Regions from separate parts of the Bordetella sputigena genome, predicted to be linked through region 1. Evidence: riboswitches for the same ligand, from Rfam matches in the RefSeq annotation. Region 1 holds a riboswitch; the other holds the start of a gene.
The links. Region 1 has a riboswitch for glycine ahead of gcvT (glycine cleavage system aminomethyltransferase GcvT). Riboswitches for the same ligand answer to the same signal wherever they lie in the genome.
Positions count from the first base shown of each region.

Region 2: it holds a riboswitch for glycine, as region 1 does, so the genes downstream of both, ACNA0R_RS05945 (D-amino acid dehydrogenase) here and gcvT (glycine cleavage system aminomethyltransferase GcvT) in region 1, are expected to answer to the same signal.

Region 1 covers NZ_CBCSCA010000009.1:19,217-30,312, forward strand. Annotated here, with positions in the region: gene ACNA0R_RS17635 (GNAT family N-acetyltransferase) at 1-341, opposite strand, end outside; gene ACNA0R_RS17640 (Orn/Lys/Arg family decarboxylase) at 487-2,757, shown strand; gene ACNA0R_RS17645 (BaiN/RdsA family NAD(P)/FAD-dependent oxidoreductase) at 2,767-3,963, shown strand; gene ACNA0R_RS17650 (ZIP family metal transporter) at 4,255-5,145, shown strand; glycine riboswitch at 5,169-5,267, shown strand; glycine riboswitch at 5,302-5,421, shown strand; gene gcvT (glycine cleavage system aminomethyltransferase GcvT) at 5,532-6,635, shown strand; gene gcvH (glycine cleavage system protein GcvH) at 6,735-7,103, shown strand; gene gcvP (aminomethyl-transferring glycine dehydrogenase) at 7,124-9,997, shown strand; gene ACNA0R_RS17670 (CoA-acylating methylmalonate-semialdehyde dehydrogenase) at 10,130-11,096, opposite strand, start outside.
Region 2 covers NZ_CBCSCA010000003.1:105-11,200, reverse strand. Annotated here, with positions in the region: gene ACNA0R_RS05985 (D-2-hydroxyacid dehydrogenase) at 1-626, opposite strand, end outside; gene ACNA0R_RS05980 (amino acid ABC transporter ATP-binding protein) at 640-1,380, opposite strand; gene ACNA0R_RS05975 (amino acid ABC transporter permease) at 1,502-2,188, opposite strand; gene ACNA0R_RS05970 (transporter substrate-binding domain-containing protein) at 2,213-3,058, opposite strand; gene ACNA0R_RS05965 (mandelate racemase/muconate lactonizing enzyme family protein) at 3,135-4,292, opposite strand; gene ACNA0R_RS05960 (trans-sulfuration enzyme family protein) at 4,516-5,694, opposite strand; gene ACNA0R_RS05955 (LysR substrate-binding domain-containing protein) at 5,931-6,890, shown strand; gene ACNA0R_RS05950 (GntR family transcriptional regulator) at 7,023-7,712, shown strand; glycine riboswitch at 7,903-7,997, shown strand; gene ACNA0R_RS05945 (D-amino acid dehydrogenase) at 8,152-9,417, shown strand; gene ACNA0R_RS05940 (LysR substrate-binding domain-containing protein) at 9,646-10,572, shown strand; partial or broken gene ACNA0R_RS05935 (amidohydrolase family protein) at 10,710-11,096, opposite strand, start outside.

The sequences.
Region 1 (11,096 bases):
CGGATCAGGCGGGAGGCCACGCCGGCGCCACGATGGCCCGGCGCGACGTAGACCGACACCAGCGACGCCTTGTGGGCTTCCTTGCGCCCGGCGGCGCGTCGCACGCAGGCCATGCCGACCAGGTTTTCCCCGTCGAAGGCGCCGATGCCGCCTCCGCCCGCCGGATCCGCCGGTGCGATCCAGCCCGCGATGATGTCCAGCGTATAGCGACGCTCGTCTTCCAGATGGGCGCCGAAGGCGGTCGGCGATTCCTGCAAGGCATGCAGCCGCAAAGACTGGAAGGCGGCCGCATCCTGGGCGGCGAGACGGCGGACAAGGAGGGCGGGTGGCGCTATCGGCATGGTGCTCAACTGTAACGCACGGCCGGGTACGCAGGATGCTTCCCCGGCCGGGTCCGCCGGCCCATGCGGCGGCGCAACGCTCGTGTCGCGTGTCCGCAGTACACTCGCGTCGGCTTTTGGCCCTACCCCGCAGGAGTCCCCCCGCATGAAATTCCGCTTTCCCATTGTCATCATCGACGAAGACTACCGTTCCGAGAACGCCTCGGGGCTGGGCATACGCGCGCTCGCGGCGGCGATCGAGGCTGAAGGCGTGGAGGTGCTTGGCGTCACCAGCTATGGCGACCTGAGCTCGTTCGCCCAGCAGCAAAGCCGGGCCAGCGCCTTCATCCTGTCGATCGACGACGAGGAGTTCGACGTCGATTCGCCGGAGGACGTGGCCAGCGCCATCAAGAACCTGCGGACCTTCATCGGCGAACTGCGGTTTCGCAATGCGGACATCCCGATCTACCTGTACGGCGAAACCCGCACCTCGCAGCACATTCCCAACGACATCCTGCGCGAGCTGCACGGTTTCATCCACATGTTCGAGGACACGCCGGAGTTCGTGGCCCGCCACATCATCCGCGAAGCGCGCGCCTATGTGGACAGCCTGCCGCCGCCGTTCTTCCGCGAGCTGGTCAAGTACGCGCAGGATGGTTCATATTCCTGGCATTGCCCTGGCCATTCCGGCGGCGTGGCCTTCCTGAAAAGCCCGGTGGGCCAGATGTTCCACCAGTTCTTCGGCGAAAACATGCTGCGCGCCGACGTCTGCAACGCGGTGGACGAACTGGGCCAGCTGCTGGATCACACCGGCCCCGTCGCGGAATCGGAGCTCAACGCCGCGCGTATTTTCCACGCCGACCATTGCTACTTCGTCACCAACGGCACGTCGACTTCCAACAAGGTGGTGTGGCACGCCAACGTGGCGGCCGGCGACGTGGTGGTGGTCGACCGCAATTGCCACAAGTCCATCCTGCACGCCATCACGATGACGGGCGCGATCCCGGTGTTCCTGCGGCCCACGCGCAACCACCTGGGCATCATCGGGCCGATTCCCATCGAGGAATTCGAACCCGAAAGCATCATGAAGAAGATCGAGGCCAATCCGTTCGCGCGCGAAGCGAAGGACAAGCGGCCCCGCATCCTGACGCTGACCCAAAGCACCTACGACGGCGTCATCTACAACGTCGAGATGATCAAGGAAAAGCTGGGCGACTACGTCGACACGCTGCATTTCGACGAAGCCTGGCTGCCGCACGCGGCCTTCCACGAGTTCTACCAGGATATGCATGCGATCGGGCAAGGGCGCCCGCGCAGCGAATCGGCGATGGTCTTCGCCACGCACTCCACGCACAAACTGCTGGCCGGCATTTCGCAGGCCTCGCAGATCATCGTGCAGGAGTCCAAGACCCGCAAGCTGGATCGCAATATCTTCAACGAAGCCTACCTGATGCATACGTCGACCTCGCCGCAGTACGCGATCATCGCGTCCTGCGACGTGGCGGCCGCGATGATGGAGCCCCCGGGCGGCACCGCCCTGGTCGAGGAAAGCATCCGCGAAGCCATGGATTTCCGCCGTGCGATGCGCAAGGTGGAATCCGAGTTCGGCCGCAACGACTGGTGGTTCAAGGTCTGGGGGCCGAACCGGCTGGTGCCCGACGGGATCGGCAACCGCGACGACTGGCTGCTGGAATCGGGCGACCATTGGCATGGCTTCGGCGATATCGCCGACGGCTTCAACATGCTGGATCCGATCAAGGCCACCATCATCACCCCGGGCCTGGATATTTCGGGCAGCTTCGGCGAAACCGGCATTCCGGCGGCGCTGGTCTCCAAATACCTGACCGAGCACGGCGTGGTGGTGGAAAAAACCGGCCTGTATTCGTTCTTCATCCTGTTCACCATCGGCATCACCAAGGGCCGCTGGAATACGCTGCTGACCGCCCTGCAGCAGTTCAAGGACGACTACGACCGCAACCAGCCGATGTGGCGCATCCTGCCCGAATTCTGCCGCGACCATCGGCAGTACGAGCGCATCGGCCTGCGCGATCTGTGCCAGCAGATCCACGAGGCTTATCGCGAAAGCGACGTGGCGCGCCTGACGACCGAGATGTACCTGAGCGATATGGTGCCGGCGCTCAAGCCTTCCGACGCCTTCGCGCGCATGGCGCACCGCCAGGTGGAACGCGTGGCGATCGAAGAGCTCGAGGGACGGGTTACCGGCGTGCTGCTGACGCCTTACCCCCCCGGCATCCCGCTGCTGATTCCGGGCGAACGCTTCAACCGCACCATCGTGCAATACCTGCAGTTCGCGCGCAAATTCAACGAACGCTTTCCCGGCTTTGAAACCGACATCCACGGCCTGGCGGAGGACGTCGATGCCGACGGCCAGGTGCGTTACTACGTCGACTGCCTGAAGGAAGACCAGGACCAGTAAGGCGCGCGCATGTTCGACGTCGCCATCATCGGCGCCGGCGCGGCGGGCATGATGTGCGCCGCCGTCGCCGGCCAGCGCGGCCTGCGGGTCGTGCTGATCGACCACGCCGACCGGCTGGCGGAGAAAATCCGCATATCCGGCGGCGGCTGCTGCAATTTCACCAATACGGGCACGGGGCCGGCGAATTTCCTGTCGGAGAACCCGCATTTCTGCCGCTCCGCGCTGGCCGGCTATGGTCCGCGCGATTTCCTGGACCTGTTGCGCCGCCATCGGGTGGCCTGGCACGAGAAGCACCGCGGGCAGTTGTTCTGCGACGATTCCAGCGAGTCCATCATCGACGTCCTGCGCGCGGAGTGCGACGCCGGCCAGGTGCAGTGGCGCATGCCCTGCACGGTGGCGGAAATCGCCCGCGTCGCCGATGCGGGCTTTGAACTGCGCACCACCGGCCATGGCGTGCTGCGCGCCGCCAAACTGGTGCTGGCCACCGGCGGCATGGCGATACCGCAATTGGGCGCCACCGATTACGCCTTGAAAGTGGCCCGGCAGTTCGGCCTGAAAGTGGTGGAGCCACGGCCGGCCCTGGTGCCGCTGACCTTCGATGCCGCCCAGTGGGCGCCCTTCGCCTCTTTGTCGGGCGTGGCGTTGGAGGCCGGCGTGCGCAGCGGGCAGGGCGAATTCCTGGAAGACATCCTGTTCACTCACCGGGGCCTGTCGGGGCCCGGCATCCTGCAGATCTCCAGTTACTGGAATCCCGGAGCACCCATTACGCTGGACCTGGCCAGCGGGCGCGATCTGGCGCGCGAGCTGATCGAGGCCAAATCCGGCGGGCGCCAGCAGTTGGGGACGGCGCTCGCGGCGCTCTGGCCGCGCCGACTGGCCGAACAGTGGCTGCATGGCGTCGTGGACGGGCGCGGCCAGCCGCTGGCGGGCGCGCGCCTGGCCGATATTCCGGACAGGATCCTGCGCGAACTGGCGCGGAATATCCACGGCTGGACCCTGACCCCCGGCGGCACCGCCGGCTACAAGAAGGCGGAAGTCATGCGCGGCGGCGTCGACACCCGCGGCCTGGACCAGAAGAGCATGCAGGCGCGCGGCGTGCCCGGCCTGCACTTCATCGGGGAGGCCGTCGACGTGACGGGCTGGCTGGGCGGCTACAACTTCCAGTGGGCCTGGGCCTCCGGCGTCGCTTGCGGCCGGGCGCTCTGACCGGGGCTGGACGTCCAGGCCTGGCGTGCCGAGGCCCGCGCCGCGCGACTCGCGCTGTCCGAATCCCTTCCGCATGAGCGGATTCTTCTGGATCCGGCCAATCTGGTGCCGTTTCGTACCGCTCGCCCTTGTTCCCTCGGCACGCGTAGTGGAAACTGAACGCCAGCTGTCCGGCGCGGCGCGTTTTTTGCTCTCTGGGCGACCACGCGGGTCGCCACCCAGACCACCACGCGTGCCATGCGAGCAAAGAAGATGCGCACGCCACGCGCATCACGGGAAAAGGGACGCAACATGAACACGCACATACGTTCGCTGGCCGGCGCCGGCGCCGGCAAGGCCTTGATGGTCGTCGTGCCGCTGCTGGCCGCGATCGGTGCCTGGGCGATATGGCTGTCCCTGGAAGACAGCCATCCGCAGATCGCCAACGCCTGGCTGGGCGGGCTGATCGCGGCGGGGGCGACGGCGGCCGGTACCTTGCCGGTCATGTTTTCCCAGCGCCTGTCCGAGCGGGTGCAGGACACCATGTTCGGTTTCGGCGCCGGCGTGATGCTGGCGGCCAGCGCGTTTTCGCTGGTGGCCCCGGGGATCCAGGCCGCGCGCGACCTCGGCGCCGGCCCATGGGGCGCCGGCATGACGGTGGGCGCGGCTATCCTGCTGGGCGGCGCGGCCTTGCTGTGGCTGGAGCGCTGCGTACCGCACGAGCATTTCATCAAGGGCCGGGAAGGACATGACGCCCGCATGCTCAAGCGCACCTGGCTGTTCATTTTCGCGGTCATGCTGCACAACCTGCCGGAGGGCCTGGCCATCGGCGTGGGCTTCGGCGGCACCGATCCCATGCGCGCCGGCGCGCTGGCCACCGGCATCGCGATCCAGGACGTGCCGGAAGGCCTGGTCGTCGCGGTCGCCCTGCTGGCGGCGGGCTATGGCCGGGCATTCGCCGTGACCCTGGGCATGGTGTCCGGGCTGATCGAGCCGATCGGCGCGCTGGCCGGCGCCGCGGTGATGGCCTGGTCAACGGTACTGTTGCCCTGGGGCCTGGGTTTCGCCGCCGGCGCCATGCTGTTCGTCATCAGCCACGAGATCATCCCGGAATCGCATCGCAAGGGGCACGAGGTCTATGCCACGGGCGGCCTGATGCTGGGCTTCGTGCTGATGATGCTGCTGGACACCGCCCTGGCCTGAGTTGTATTCTTCGCCACGCTGTCACGCATCGTGCGGGAGAGAGCGGCACGCCCCCCGGCGCGCCGCCGCCGAAGGCGCAATTCGCCCGGAATCGCTCAGGCAACCCATACCGCAGCATGCCTTGCCCGGACCGCGCCGCATTCGGCGCCCGGACGAACACAGCGCTCTGGAGAGAGCCGGCCGTCCGTTACACGCGATGCGCCCGGACGCCGAAGGTGCAAACCCGCCATCCACATGCGCGGGGCAACTCTCAGGCAAAAGGACAGAGGGGCGGAAACACGGCCGGTCTTGGGCGCTTTCCGCATCCAGGCCGGTATCCGCCGCCCTAACGGTACCCTGATGGCCCACTATCGGCCCCCTACCGCCGCTGTCCGGAGCTTTTTGCCATGTCGCACCCCCTGAAGAACACCCCCCTGGCGCAAGCCCATATCGATGCCGGCGCGCGCATGGTCGACTTCGGCGGCTGGAACATGCCGCTGGCGTATGGCTCGCAGCTGGAAGAGCACCACGCCGTCCGGCAGGATGCCGGCATGTTCGACGTGTCGCACATGCTCAACGTCGACGTCACGGGCGCCGACGCCATGGCCTTCCTGCGCCGCCTGATCGCCAATGACGTCTCCAAGCTGACGGCCACGCCCGGCAAGGCGCTGTACAGCTGCATGCTGAATCCCGAGGGCGGCGTGATCGACGACCTGATCGTCTATTTCTTCGCCGCCGACCGCTGGCGCGTGGTGGTCAACGCCGCCACCGCCGACAAGGACGTCGCCTGGATGCAGCGCATCGCCATTGCCGCCCGGCTATCCGTCTCCATCGCGCCGCGCCGGGATCTGTCCATGGTGGCCGTACAGGGGCCGAATGCGCGTGCCAAGGTCTGGGCCGCGCGTCCGGCCTGGAAGGCTGATACGGAAAGCCTGACGCCGTTCACCGCCGCGCGCTTCGAACCCGACACCCTGGTGGCGCGCACCGGCTACACCGGCGAGGACGGCTTCGAGATCGTGCTGCCCTCCACGGAAGTGGTCGCCTTGTGGAACGACCTGGCCGCGCAGGGCGTGCGTCCCTGCGGCCTGGGCGCGCGCGACACGCTGCGCCTGGAAGCCGGCATGAATCTGTACGGCCAGGACATGGACGAAGTCACCCAGCCCGCGCAGGCCGGGCTGACCTGGACCGTCTCATTGAAGGATCCGGCGCGCGCCTTCATCGGCCGCGCGGCCATCGAGGAGTTCGCCACGCCGGCCGCTTTCCTGGGCCTGAAGCTGAACGAACGCGGCGTGATGCGTGCCCATATGGCGGTGCGCACGTCGCATGGCGATGGCGAAATCACCAGCGGCACGATGTCGCCGACGCTGGGCGTGTCGATCGCCTTCGCGCGCATGCCGGTGGGCGTCAATCCCGGCGATACCGTCGAAGTGGACATCCGCGGCAAGTGGGTGCCGGCGACCGTGTGCAAATTGCCCTTCGTCCGCAACGGCAAAGCCATCGAACAACCGTAAACTGGCGATGCCCATGCCGGCGCGTACCGCATGGGCGGGGCGCGCATTACCTCTCTATTCATCCTTGCCACGATTTTTGAATTCTTAGGAGCTCCTTCCATGAGCCTGCCCACCGATCGCAAGTACACCGAATCGCATGAATGGGTGAAAGCCGAAGGCGACGTCTTCGTCGTCGGCATCACCGACCAGGCCCAGGAACAACTGGGTGATCTCGTTTTCGTCGGCGACGTCAAGGTTGGCGCCAAGCTGGCCGCCGGCGATACGGCCGGCGTGGTGGAGTCGGTCAAGGCCGCATCGGACATCTATGCGCCGGTGGCGGGCGAGGTCGTCGCCTTCAACGACGCGCTGGAAGCCGATCCCGCGCAGATCAACAGCGGCGCCTACACCGCCTGGATTTTCAAGATCAAGCCGGACAACTCCGCCGATCTGGACAAGCTGCTGGACGCCGCCGGCTACGAAGCCCTGTAAGGCCACTTTCAAGAGATACCATGTCGCGCCCCCTCGACACGCACACCGATTTCATTCCCCGCCATATTGGTCCTTCCGATGCCGACCAGGCCGCCATGCTGCGCGCGCTGGGCGCGGACAGCCTGGAAGACCTGATCAGCCAGGTCGTGCCGCCCGCCATACGCACCCAGGCGCCGCTGGCGCTGCCGCCGGCGCGCAGCGAGCCGGACGTGCTGGCCGAACTGCGCGACATCGCGCGCGGCAACCAGGTCTACCGCAGCTATATCGGCCAGGGCTATTACGGCACGCATACGCCCAACGTCATCCTGCGCAATATCCTGGAGAATCCCGCCTGGTACACGGCGTATACGCCTTACCAGCCGGAAATCTCGCAGGGCCGCCTGGAAGCGCTGCTGAACTACCAGACCATGGTGGCGGACCTGACCGGTCTGGACATTGCCAATGCGTCGCTGCTGGATGAAGGCACGGCCGCCGCGGAAGCCATGACGCTGGCCCGCCGCGGCGCGAAGTCGTCCAGCAATGTGTTCTTCGTTTCCAGCCACTGCCATCCGCAGACCATCGAGGTCGTGCGCACCCGCGCGGAAGGCCTGGATATCGAAATCGTCGTTGGCGATGAAACCGCCGGGCTGCCCGATTGCTTCGGCGTGCTGGTGCAATACCCGCGCAGCCTGGGCGGCGTGGACGACTATCGCGCCCTGGCCGAAACCGCCCACGCGCGCGGCGCCGTGGTGGCATGCGCCACCGACCTGCTGGCGCTGGCCCTGCTGGCCCCGCCGGGGGCCTGGGGCGCGGACATCGCCGTGGGTTCGGCGCAGCGCTTCGGCGTGCCCTTCGGTTTCGGCGGCCCGCACGCGGGCTTCATGGCCTGCAAGGACGCCTACAAGCGCAATATGCCGGGCCGCCTGGTCGGCGTGTCCAAGGATGCGCAGGGCAACAACGCGCTGCGCCTGGCGCTGCAGACGCGCGAACAGCACATCCGCCGCGAAAAGGCCACGTCCAACATCTGCACGGCGCAGGTGCTGCTGGCTGTGATGGCGGGCATGTACGCCGTCTGGCACGGCCCGGCCGGCATCCGCCGCATCGCCCAGCGCGTGCAGCGCGCCACCGCCATCCTGCGCGCGGCCTTGAGCGACCTGGGCGCCAAGGTCGTCAACGAGACTTTCTTCGATACGCTGCACGTGCGCACGGGTTCCGCCACCGCGGCGGTCCTGGCGGCCGCGGACGCGGTGCGCATCAATATGCGCGCGGTGGATGGCGAGCACGTCGCGGTATCGCTGGACGAGACCGTCACCGACGCCGATCTGACGCAGCTGGCGGGCGTGTTCGCCAGCGGGCTGGGCAAGACTGCTGCCGCGATCGATATCGACGCGCTGGACCCGCGCGCCGGCGCCGGCATCCCGGCCTCCCTGGCGCGCCAGGGCGAAATCCTGGCGCATCCGGTCTTTTCCAGCGTGCAGTCCGAAACCGATATGCTGCGCTACCTGCGCAAGCTGGCGGACAAGGATCTGGCGCTGGACCGTAGCATGATCCCGCTGGGCTCGTGCACCATGAAGCTGAACGCGACGGCCGAGATGATTCCCATCACCTGGCCGGAATTCGCGCACATCCATCCCTTCGCGCCCGCGGCGCAGACCGCCGGCTATCGCCAGCTGATCGACAAGCTGTCGGCCGCGCTGTGCGAGATCACCGGCTACGACGCCGTCAGCCTGCAGCCGAATTCGGGCGCCCAGGGCGAGTACGCCGGCCTGCTGGCGATCCGCGCCTACCATGAGGCGAATGGCCAGCATCAGCGCAACGTCTGCCTGATTCCGTCGTCGGCGCACGGCACCAATCCCGCGTCGGCGCAACTGGCCGGCATGCAGGTGGTCGTCGTGGCCTCCGACGCCAACGGCAACGTGGACGTCGCGGATCTGCGCGCCAAGGTGGCGCAGGTGGGCGATCGCCTGGCGGCGCTGATGATCACCTATCCGTCGACGCATGGCGTGTTCGAAGAGGCCGTCACGGAGATCTGCGACATCGTGCATCAGGCCGGCGGCCAGGTGTATATGGACGGCGCCAACATGAACGCCATGGTGGGGCTCGCCAAGCCCGGCAAGTTCGGTTCCGACGTGTCGCACCTGAACCTGCACAAGACCTTCTGCATTCCGCACGGCGGCGGCGGTCCGGGCGTGGGGCCGGTGGCGGTGCGCGGGCATCTGGCGCCCTATCTGCCCGGCGTGGTGGATGCGGCCGGCAAGCTGCCGGAAGGCGCCAAGGTCGGGCCGGTGTCGGCGGCGCCGTTCGGCTCGGCGGGCATCCTGCCGATTCCCTACATCTACATCGCGCTGATGGGGGCGGAGGGCTTGCTGCGGGCGACCGAAGTGGCCATCCTGAACGCCAACTACATCGCCCATCGCCTGCGCGAGCATTATCCCGTGCTGTATTGCGGCCGCAATGGCCGGGTCGCGCACGAGTGCATCCTGGATGTGCGGCCGCTGAAGGACAGCAGCGGCGTGTCGGCGGAAGACATCGCCAAGCGCCTCATCGACTACGGTTTCCATGCGCCCACCATGAGCTTCCCGGTCGCGGGCACGCTGATGGTGGAGCCCACGGAATCGGAAGGCCTGGCCGAACTGGATCGCTTCGTCGACGCCATGATCGCGATACGCCAGGAAATCGCGCTGATCGAGCGCGGCGAGCGGGATCGGGACGATAACGTGCTGAAGAACGCCCCGCATACCGCCGCCACCTTGATGGCCGACGAATGGCATCACGACTACACGCGGCGCGAGGCCGCCTATCCGCTGGAGTCGCTGAAGGACGGCAAGTACTGGCCGCCGGTGGCGCGCGTGGATAACGCCTATGGCGATCGCAACCTGGTGTGTTCGTGCCTGCCTGTCGAGGCGTATGCCTGAAGCGAAAAGGCCCGGCGCTCGCGCGCCGGGCCTTCTTATCGCCAGATAGTCCCCCATGTGCGGGTCCCGCGCCTTGCCGCCCGGGCCCGCTGCTGCCACCGCCACGCGCAGCGCGGCGGTGGGTAGCAATAACTACTTCGCCACCGGCATGGTGAATTCCGCGCCCTTGGCAATGCTGTCCGGCCAGCGCTGCATCACGCTCTTGTAGCGCGTATAGAAGCGCACGCCTTCCTCGCCATAGGCGTGGTGGTCGCCGAACAGCGACCGCTTCCAGCCGCCGAAGGAATGCCAGGCCATCGGCACCGGAATCGGCACATTGATGCCCACCATCCCTACCTGGATCTGCCGCGCGAAGGCCCGCGCCACGCCGCCATCGGACGTGAAGCAGGACACGCCGTTGGCGAACTCGTGCTCGTTGATCAGCTTCACCGCCGAGGCGAAGTCCGGCACGCGCACCACGCACAGCACCGGGCCGAAGATCTCCTCGCGGTAGATGTTCATCGTCGGCTTGACGTGATCGAACAGCGTGCCGCCCAGGAAGAAACCCTTCTCGCTGCCCGGCACGGAAATATCCCGCCCGTCCACCACCATTTGCGCGCCCGCGGCGATGCCGTCTTCGATATAGCCGCGCACCTTGTTGCGATGCTGCGCGGTGACCAGCGGGCCCATCTCGGCCTGCGGGTCCATGCCGTCCAGCACCTTCAATGCACGCACGCGCGGCGCCAGGCGTTCCACCAGCGTGTCGGCCACGCTGCCCACCGCCACGGCCACCGAGATGGCCATGCAGCGTTCGCCGGCGGAGCCGTAGGCCGCGCCCATCAGCGCATCCGTGACCTGCTCCAGGTCGGCGTCCGGCATCACCACCAGATGGTTCTTGGCCCCGCCCAGTGCCTGCACGCGCTTGCCGCGCGCCGTGCCGTGCGCGTAGATGTATTCGGCGATCGGCGTCGAACCGACGAAGGACAGCGCCTGCACGTCCGGATGGGCGATCAGCGCGTCCACGGCCTGCTTGTCGCCATGCACTACATTGAACACGCCGGGGGGCAGCCCCGCTTCGGTCAGCAGTTCGGCCAGCCGCACCGATGCCGATGGGTCGCGC
Region 2 (11,096 bases), on a different contig from region 1:
AGGGGGCAGGTGAGCACAACGTAGTTGGCGTCCGAGACAGCATCCTTTAGATTGCTGGTCGGGACGACCCTCGCCGCATGGGAAGCAGGTTTCCCGGAGCGAGTCACCGCCGTCACATCCATCCCCAGCGTTTGCGCGGCGCGGGCAACCGCGGTACCGAGATTGCCAAGCCCAACGATGGTGACTCGTTGGCCCATAGTCATGGGCGTAAGTACGGGCGCCCAGCGGTGATGCCGTTGCGCGTCAGCCAAGAGCGGAAATTTCGACGACAGCATTAGCAGCGTCATCAAGGCATATTGCTCAGCCTTGCCGGCATGCACTCCGCGGCTGTTGGTGAAGACGGCGCCATCAGGCAGCCAGTCGAGCGGCAGGTATTTCTCGACACCGGCGCTGGTGACGTGTAGAAGCTTCAACTTCCGTGCGTGGCGCTGTATCAAGGCCGGATCGAATCCTGAACCCACGCACACGTCGGCGACGCCCAAGGCGGCGAGATCCACGTTCGACTTGTCGTGGAACGTAGCGTGGACCTTCTCCGCAGGCAAATGAACGGTGGAACGCCACCGTTCTGGCGTGATCTGGTACGCCTCTCCCCGCTCTTTCTGATTTTGAACGTAGACGCGCAGCATGCTCAGGCCGGCCTCAGTGACGGACACCGACGTGCCCCAGGAAGTTGATCAGTCGTTGCGTCTTGGGGCCTCCGAAGAGTGCCTCCGGGGTACCTTCCTCCACGATCTCGCCCTGATCCATGAAGATGACACGGTCGGCAACGCTGCGAGCAAAACCCATTTCGTGGGTGACACACATCATCGTCATGCCGGTTTTGGCGAGCTCAGTCATAGTGTCCAGAACCTCTTGCACCATTTCGGGGTCTAGGGCCGAAGTCGGTTCGTCGAAGAGCAGAATCTCCGGCTGCATGCAGAGTGCGCGCGCGATGGCCACACGCTGCTGCTGGCCGCCCGAGAGTTGCGCGGGGTACTTCAATGCTTGGTTGCCGATGTGCACGCGATCTAAGTAGGATTTCGCGCGCGCCTCGGCTTCCTTGCGCGAGAGACCCAGGCTATGCATCGGCGCTAGCATGCAGTTCTCTTGGATCGTCAAATGCGGAAAGAGGTTGAACTGCTGGAACACCATGCCAATGCGAGAGCGGATCCTGGAAACGCTGGTGTCGTTCAGTTCTTCGTCGCCGATCTCAATCTTTCCCTTCTCATGTCTTTCCAGTCGGTTGATGCAGCGGATCAGCGTGGACTTCCCCGAGCCGGATGGGCCGCAGATAACCACCCTCTCGCCTTTCGCAACCTGCAGATCGATGTCCTTGAGGACGTGGTGAGCGCCATACCATTTGTTCAGCTTTTGCGCCCGGATAAGGGTAGGATTAATCATTGCAAAAGATCCTGTGATAGGACGAGCGCACGCGCGCCGTTTTTGTTGCTGTGAATCGGATTCGATCGGTGCGAAGACGATGGGCCGAGCGGCCCGAAAGCCGCCCGACCGTACGGCGAGCTTAGGCGTAGAGTCCGCGACGGCCGCGGTTGAAATGCCGTTCGACCTGCCGTTGGATTTGCGTGTAGACGAAAGCGATCGCGACGTACCAAAGCGCAATGACGCAGAGGACTTCGAAATACTTGAAATTCTGGCTATAGATGTTCACGGCCGTGCCGAAAACCTCAGGAATGGCGATCGTGAACAGCAACGTGGTGTTCTTGATCATATTGATCACTTCGTTGCCCGTAGGCGGGATGGCAACGCGCACGGCCTGCGGCAGGATGACCTTGCGCATCATCGTCCAGTACTTGAGGTTCAAAGCCTGGGACGCCTCACGCTGTCCGCGGTCGACCGATTGGATGCCGGATCGGACGATTTCGGTCATGTAAGCCCCTTCATTGACACCCAGCGCTAGGATGCCGGCAGTAATGGCGGGCAAGTTGATGGCGCCACCGGTCAGTGCCGCCAATCCGTTGTACCAGAACACGATCTGGACAAGCACAGGAATGCCACGGTAGAACGTTACGTAGGCCCGAATGAACGGATGTATCTTAGGCAGCGGCGAGGTCAGGATGATCCCTCCTGCAGTTCCAATCAAAATACCCAGAATCATGGAAACGACGGTGATCCACACCACCATCCAGACCGCGCCGAAGAACCGCGTCGAGAAAAGCAGCCCAAAAAAGTACGCCAAATCGAAATGCATGTATCGCTCCGCCGTGCGCTCTTCTTAGTCGTTGACTTTTCGCAAATCGCCTTCTTGTAGACTCCACTTGGCAAGCATCGCGTCGTACGCGCCGCTTTGCACGACGCGCTTGAATGCTGCCTCCACTGCGGCGACGTTGGCGGTTTCACCCTTGCGGAATACGATGCCGATGCGGTTGCGCTGCGTGTTCGGCCCCTTCCCGCTCAGGATGGGGCTGGCGATGGCGAAGTCCTTCGGGCGCTGGGCAACGGCGTAGGTCGCAACGGCCCAGTCCACAAAGGCCGCATTCGCAGATCCTCGCGCCACTTCGTTCATGGCTTCCGCTTGGCCACCGAACGGCCGAAGCGTCATCGGCTTGTTCGCGGGACACGAGTCCTTCACGCGCTCGAGTGCCGCCATTTGCGTCGAACCGCCCATGATGGCCGTGGTGTACCCGCAGGTGTCCGATTCGGTGTTGAAGTACAGCTTGGAGTTCGCCTGAGTGATGAGTCGCACACCGCCAACGAAAACGGTGACGAAATCGAACGACTGCTTGCGCACGTCAGTGATCCCGACCTGCGAGTGAATCACATCAATCTTCTTCGCGATCAGCGCGGGGAACAGGCCAGCGAACGCCATGTTCACGAACTTGGGCTTCAGGCACATGGCCTGTGCGATGGCGGTCATCAGCTCCGGGTCGAGACCCGCGGCCGCGTCGTCCTTCATGAAGGCCGTCGGCGGCGCGGCGAGCGAGATGCCGACCGTCAGCGTGCCGGGTTCGATAAGGTTGGGCGGGGCCGGAAGACAGTTGGAGCCCTGAGCGAACGCGCCTTGCGCGGCGAGAAGGAGCAAAGCGCCGATCGCGCTCAGAACACGAAAATGCCATTTCATGGAACACCTCTTGTGAGTTTGGAACAGGGGATGTAGGTGCGCCTGCGTGCGCTCGCATCCGCACCCGGTAGGCACTTCAACGCACGGTTTTCCAGAGGTGGTCCTTTAGCCGCGTCTTGTCGAGCGTGACGCCAAGGCCGACCTCATCGGAAACTTCCAGGTAGCCGTCTTTCATGCGGGGTTCGAACGGCCTGGTCAGCACCTCGACGTAGCCGGGATGATCCGAGAAGTACGGGTACAACTCAACGTTCAGCAGATTCGAAAGGCAGCCTGCCAGCGCGACGTTTGCCGCAGTCGACAGCGTGCTTGCGCAGTTGTGAGGCGCGATGCGCATATTGGCCGCCTCAGCCATCGCGGCAATCTTCTTGGTTTCGAAGAGGCCACCGGTGTTGCCGATGTCCGGTTGTACGATGTCCACGGCCTGTTCTGCGATCAGGCGATGGAAGCCGCGCGAGGTGTAGACGCGTTCGCCAGCCGCCACCGGAATGTTGACGCGGTCTGAGACTTTCTTCAGCGCCTCTTCATGGAAGGGATCGACGGGCTCTTCAATCCAGGTGATGTCGAACTCTTCGTACCGGCGTGCGAGACGGATTATTTCATCCGTGGTCAGCCCACCGCTCAGGTCGAGCATGATCTCGACGTCGGGTCCGACCGCATTGCGAAGCTCTTTGACGCGGTCATAGGCGAGCTGCATGAACTCCTTGTCCAGTGCGCGGCGCGTCACGTGGCGCAGGGTTCCGCCGGGCAACTGCGTGGCCAAGGGGTAGCACTTCAATGCGCGAAAGCCGTCTTTCAAGGGGCGTTCGCTTGCGCGCGCCCAGTCCAGTGCGTTGTAGCAGTGATAGTTCCAACCGTTCGCGTAGACCGGGACACGGTTGTTGATCTTGCCGCCGAGGAATTCGTACAGAGGCAGGCCGTGAGCCTTGCCCTTGATGTCCCACAGAGCTTGTTCGATCGCACTGACGCCCGCGAATGAGATGGCGCCGCCACCTTTCGTCCAGAAGGACTGGTCGTAGAGAACGTGCCAGATCTCTTCGATGCGGGCGGGGTCTTTCCCAAGGACGTCGCGCGTGACCATTTCGTCCAGCATCGCCGCGGCGGCTGAGGCGCCTAGCCCGTAGGCAATGGCCGCTTCCCCGATGCCCGAAATTCCTGCGTCCGTTTCAAGCTCCAGGATCACGGGAGTGATCGGGCCGCCCTTGACCAGGTAGATGTTCGCGCTCGTGATTTTCATAACACCCCAAAGCAACAGTTGTAGAAGACAATTGATGATTGCTGACAATCGGCAGCTATCTTGCAGCTTGGGGCGTCTCTTATGAATAGGGGTTTACACCTGCAAAACGAGTCATCCGCGGCTATCAGGTGCTAAGTGCACCTAACTGGCGCGCGAAGTCGGTCCAGTGCACCAAATTGGGATTGCACGTGACGGAGCAGGCAATGCCCCCTCCCGATCTGATCTACGCCCGCTGCCGCGCGCTCAGGGCCGCAAAGCCATCCTCCAGGTCACGCTGCAGAAAGTCGAACGGTTCCAGTCCGATGTGAAGACGCAGCAACCAGTTCCCACGCTCCTCTTCGTCGAGCCAGGGAAATGTGTTGGCTCGAATCGGCGCGACGAGGCTGTGCGTTCCTCCCCAGCTGGCGCCGATTTTGAACATCTTGAAGCCTTCGACCATCTCGATCACGCTGCTATCCGCTGTCTTCTTCAGAATCACGCTCAGCAGGCCGTTTCCGCCGCTGAAGTACTGAGAGAACCGATTGTGCTGGCTGTCTTCCGGGTGAGAAGGGCAGATTACTCGTGCGACCGTCGGTTGCTTCTTCAGCCAGTCGGCAACAGTCAGGGCACGTTTGGCGTGCTCCGCGACGCGGACGTCGAATGTTTGGAGGCCTCGCAGCACCAAGGATGCATCGTCCGAGGAAACGCCTTCCCCGAGCATGAACGAGGCCGTCTTGAGGCGCTCATACAGTTCGCGATCATTGACTGTGACAGACCCCATGCAGACGTCGGAATGGCCACTCGCGTACTTGGACAGCGCGTTGCAGACGATGTCGATTCCATGCTTGAAAGGCTTGGTCAGGCCCAGTCCCCAAGCATTGTCGATGGAGACCAGGGCTCCGTGCTCGTGAGCCTCGTGTGCAATCTTCTCCATGTCTTGGATCTCCATGGTGTACGAGCCTGGAGATTCCAGAATCACCAGTCGCGTCGAGGGCGTCAACCACGGCTGAATGGTCGTGGCATCTGCTGGAATGATCGTGTGCTGGATGCCAAGCCGCGACAGGAAAGTGTTGCAGAACTCGCGTGTGGTGCCGTATGCGTTCTGGGCGACCAGGATGTGATCGCCGCCCTTGAGTAGCGCCAACATGGGGAGGTTGACGGCCGACAGGCCGGAAGGCGTGGAAAGGCAGTACTTGCCGCCTTCGAGCTTCGCGATCTCCTCTTCCATGTACCTGACGGTGGGAGTGCCGTACAGGCCATAGCTGAAGCCATCGAACAGCCTGCTACGGCGGTTGGTGAAATCTTCGACCGTGTTGAACTTGATGGTCGATGCCCGATGAATCGGCACAGCGAAGCCCATGAACTCGGGCATGCTCTTGAGGCGGTCATGCATGTCGGCGGGATAGAGCGCGGCTTTTTCCAAGGGTGATCCTTCCAAATCGGTCGAGTAAAAGGTACTGCCCGAGGGGGAGCTCCCCTTGGCCTGCACCTGCCTCCGTTCCAACTCTTCGAGCACAGGCTGACGCAGTGTCGAACGGAGGCGTCGCAAAGTAATAAAGGCGGTTGGTGCGCGTGTTACATGCACCATAAAGATCAATTTTGTCAGCCGCGTTGTCGCGGAGTTGAACGTTCAGTTATCACATGGCATCGTTTGGTTATATGCTTGCCGACATCGCACAATCTGGGTGCTCCATGCGCGTCACTGAAATTGAAACCTTCAGGGCCATCCTTCAAGCAGGATCGGCGAGGAAGGCCGCAAGCCTGCTCGGCTTGTCGCAGGCCGGGGTGAGCAAGGCGATCCGGCGCCTTGAGGCCGAGGCGGGATTTCCACTGTTCCTGCGGCTCCGCGGACGGTTGCAGCCGACGCCGGAAGCCATGGCGCTTGCTCCCGATGTGGATCGGATGTACGTCGGGCTCAGTGCCATCGCTCATCGCATTAAGGCGCTCAGGGAGTTCGGTGTCGGCGCTCTACAGATCGCCAGTAATCCCGCCTTTGGCTCGGGACTTATTCCGCGCGCGTTGGCGCGCATGGCGCGGTCGAAAAACGAAGACCAGCGGCCGAACGTCTCTCTGCAGATCCTGAGCTCTCGGGATGTGCGGGAGCGTGTGGCTGCGGGCGAGTTCGACGTAGGCTTTTTTGCAGACGAGGTCGTTACTGACGGGCTGGAATGCACCGTCTTCGCCGAGCAGCCCGGTGTGGTCGTGATGCCGCAAAATCATGCGCTGGCACGTCACACGCTCATCCAGCCGCACCATCTGGCCGAAGTCCCCTTCTTGGCCATGAATCCGGAAGACTCGTCGCGCCGGCGGCTGGAGGAAAAGCTCAAGGAGCACGGCGTCCAGTTGAACATTGCCGTCCATACCCCTTACGCACTCAACGTCTGCGAACTGGCTCTGGCAGGGCTGGGTGTCGGTATCGTGAACCCGATCACCGCGCTTGATTACAGCACCAGAGGCCTGACGTTTCGCAAGCTATCGTTCGATGCAACGGTCATCTGCATCCAAGCGGTTCCCGCCGGACGACTGCTCTCGGGCACCGCCAAAGAATTCCTAGTGGCCCTTCGCACACAGTTGGCGGAAGAGGAGCAGCTCCTGCAGACGAAGCTCAAGGAGAAGTAGGGCGGCATGTGCGCCGCTCGTGCCTGATCGTCGATTCCCCATTTGGCCCGCGGGCACCCGGGCACGTTTTTCTTTGCTGATTGCTGACAATCTCGTACAATCTCGAACTCTACGGCTTCGAGTGGTACCCGTATGGCACTGACCGCGGTCAAAAAGCAATCTGCAGAACAGTTGGCGACGGAAGCTTTGCGGAAGCAAATCGTGTCCGGAGAAATCTTGCCGGGTACTCGAATCACCGAGGTCAGCCTTTCTGATCAGCTCAGTCTTTCGCGCGGGACGATCCGGATTGCGCTGTACCAGCTCGCGCAAGAGGGGCTGGTCAAGCAGACCCCGTTCACTGGTTGGGCTACCGCGTCCATAGAGACGGAAGATCTGTGGGAGCTGTACACGCTTCGAGCGGGGCTGGAGGGAACGGCGGCGCGCATTTTGTGTGAGCGCATGGACCATGAGCGTGAGCGGGTATTGACCTCGGCATTCACGAACCTCTTGACCGCATGCTCGGGAGGGAAATACCACATCATCGCGGATAAGGACTTCCTCCTGCACCGAACCATTGTGGACTTGGCCGGAAACAAGCGTCTTGCCGAGCACTATCGCTTGGTCGAGCAGCAGATCCGCATCTTTGTCGCGTCTACCTACAACTTCGTTGCCAAGCCGCAGGACGTTGTGAACCACCACCAACCATTCATTGACGCATTGGTGGCGCGAGATGCCAATCTTATTGAAAAGCTCTTGCGTGAGCATGCGATTGGGGAAGGGAGCAAGCTCTATCAGCATCTCTCGTCCGTAAGAGATGGGACGGACACACAGGCGCAGCGCTGACGATCCTAAGCCGCGCAGTCTTCAATTAGCAGTACAACGACGGGTCTTGCTCGCGGAATTGATGGGTGCCGGGATGCCGCATTCCACTACGCGAGGTCGTGTTCGAGATGCCCCGGATCTAGTGGGCCATTATGCTGGTTGGCGCAAGTTAGCCTTGCTTGCGCAACGCGTGCTGATCACATATCATCGTCCGGTCTGTTCGGGAGAGCCCTTTGTCGCAAGACATAAGGCGCCGAAGGAGCAACCGCCCCGGAAACTCTCAGGCAAAAGGACCGATCAGGCAATAGCACTCTGAAGAGCAGATGGTGTCGTCTACCATCACACCGCAGGAGCAAGCGTCCGTCTCGACGATGTGACGTGAATCTCTCAGGTTCCAAACAGAGGGGGCATGCAGCGCGCTGGCGCATGCATACCTCTCATTGACGTTTGGGCCTGGATCATGAAATCAATCGCAATCATTGGCGGTGGAATCACGGGAGTGACCACCGCGTACGCGCTCGCAAAGCGTGGCTTCGTTGTCTCCTTGTTCGAGAAGCATCGGTATGCAGCGATGGAGACCTCGTTCGCGAATGGAGGGCAGCTGTCTGCTTCCAACGCGGAGGTGTGGACGCACCCCTCAACCTTGCTCAAGGGGGTGAAATGGATGCTCAAGCCCGATGCGCCGCTGCTTGTCAATCCCAAACCCAGCTGGCACAAGTTGTCGTGGTTCGCTGAGTTCGTGGCAAATATTCCGCGCTACGAAAGCAACACCACGAAGACTGCTCGACTCGCCATCGCAGCCCGCGAGCAGCTATTCAACTGGGCGAGCGCCGAGGGCATCTCCTTCGATTTGGTGAAACGAGGCATTCTGCACATCTACCGCGATCGAAAAGGCTTCGATCATGCCGGGCGCGTTTCTGCGCTGCTTGCCGCGGGAGGCCTCGAGCGGCGCGCCGTGACGCCGCAAGAGATTCACGCCCTCGAGCCGACACTGGCGGGTCAGTACTACGGCGGGTACTACACCGAAAGCGATTCCACGGGTGACATCCACAAGTTCACAATCGGGATGGCTGCGGCCATCGAGCGTTTGGGGGTATCCACTTGGTACGGGACGAGTGTCAAACACGTCATGAGCGATGGGAATGAAGCAACGATCGTGTTTGAGCAAAACGGGGAAGAAGTCAAGGCCCGCTTCGACGCTGTGGTGATCGCAGCGGGAATCGCGAGCCGTGCCCTGGCCGCCCAATTAGGCGACCGCGTGAATATCTACCCGGTAAAAGGCTATTCGATCACCGTGAACTTGACGGATGAAGCCAGCCAGGCAGCTGCGCCGACCATCAGCCTGCTCGATGACGAAACTAAAATTGTCACCAGCAGACTTGGGGTCGACCGCTTCCGCATTGCAGGGACTGCTGAGTTCAACGGCGATAACAGAGACATCCGCGCGGACAGAATACGCCCACTGACTGATTGGGTCGCTCGATGCTTTCCGGGGGTCAGCACGCGGCAAGTCGTGCCTTGGGCGGGCCTGCGCCCCATGATGCCCGACATGATGCCGCGTGTTGGAAGAGGCAAGAAGCCCAACGTCTTCTACAACACCGGGCACGGCCACCTCGGTTGGACACTCTCCGCTGCGACGGCGGACCAAGTGGCACAGATTATTGGTAGCGCGGCCGCCCAGTTAAGCAGCGGCATTGCCAGCGTTTCTCCGCGCGCCACGGCCTGACCTTGTGATGCCGGGATGACCACCGAGGAGGGGCGGGCGGCAGGTCGGCTGGAGCGACCGAAGACCCGACCCCGGAGAATCCGCAAAGAGTCTGCGCCGGTGACTAGCACTGCGCGCACCAGCGGTTCCCTCGGTGGGGTTGCGGCGTTCAACAGCGTTACGTCTTGCCTCGGCTTTTTCGCTGACGCGATGCAACGAATTCATAGCCCATATTCTTGAATATTCACCATGCGTGTCAATGAAATCGAGATGTTCAGGGCTATTCTTCAATCGGGCTCGTCCAGAAAAGCCGCCAACCTGCTTGGCATCTCGCAACCGGCGGTCAGCAAATCGATCAAACGTCTCGAGGCTGAAGCGGGTTTCCCGCTTTTTCTCCGTCTTCGCGGCCGATTACAGCCTACGCCTGAGGCCCTGGCCTTGCTGCCCGATATCGACCGGATGTTCGTAGGCCTTAGCGCGATCGCTCATCGCATGAGGACGTTGAGGGAGTTTGGCGTCAGGACGTTGCAGATCGCATGCAATCCCGCGTTCGGCGCAGGCCTGATTCCACGGGCGCTCGCCAGGATGAGAGAGGGTAGGCAACCGATGGAGTGGCCAAGCGTTTCGCTGCAAATCCTGAGCTCCTGTCAGGTTCGGGAGCGCGTTGCTGCAGGCGAGTTCGACATCGGATTTTTCGCGGACGAAATTACGACGGAAGGCATCGAGACCACGGTATTTGCAGAACAACCGGGCGTCGTGGTCATGCCGGAAGCTCACCCGCTCGCTCGGCACAAGGTGATCCAACCCCACCAGTTGGCTGAGGTTCCTTTCATCGCGCTCAATCCCGAAGATTCGTCTCGGCTGCGGCTCGAGCGATTTCTCGAAGAGCACAATGTCCGCTTGAACATTCTGGTCCACGCACCCTATGCCTTTAGCGTGTGCGAGCTCGTCTTGGCTGGACTCGGCATCGGGGTGGTAAATCCGATCACTGCATTTGAGTACAGCAAGCGTGGGCTGACCTTTCGCAGGCTTTCAGTCGAAGCGATGGTGGTGTGTATCCAGGCGATTCCGGCAGGTCGGCTGCTTTCGAACACCGCGCGAGATTTTCTCTCCGTCCTGAGAACCCAGGTCACGCACGAAGAAAGCCAGATCGCCACGTACCTGGATCGTCAGTAAGTCGCGTCATTACCTGCCTGAACCGTGGTCGCGTCAACTTTTTCGTCGCTGCGTGCGCCAGAGCGCCCGTGCCGCGGTCCTGGCAGGTACCGAATTGACGACCCATGATGGTTCGTCTCAAGCGCGGCTTGGCTGCGTCATAGGCAGGTCTGCTTCGCCTGGCCTTCCGCACGCTTATCCGAGATCACGCGGCCGTCCTTGATGACGAGTTGCAAGGAGCGGATGTTGTTGATGTTGTCGAGAGGATTGTCCTTGAGAACGATCAGATCAGCGATTTTCCCGACTTCCACCGTGCCGCGTTCATGCCCGACGCCACAGAGCTCGGCCCCGCTGCGGGTGGCCGCCACCAGCGTCTGCCACGTGGTGGCTCCGGCGCGCGCCCAAAGGCCCATCTCCAGCAGTGCGCCGTCTTTGAGCGGGCGCAGATCCGAACCGAGAGCAACTTTGACACCGGCCTTCACCGCCTTCTGGAACCATGCCGAGTGTACGTCCGAGGCCGCTTCCGCCCGGCAGCACACCGCGTG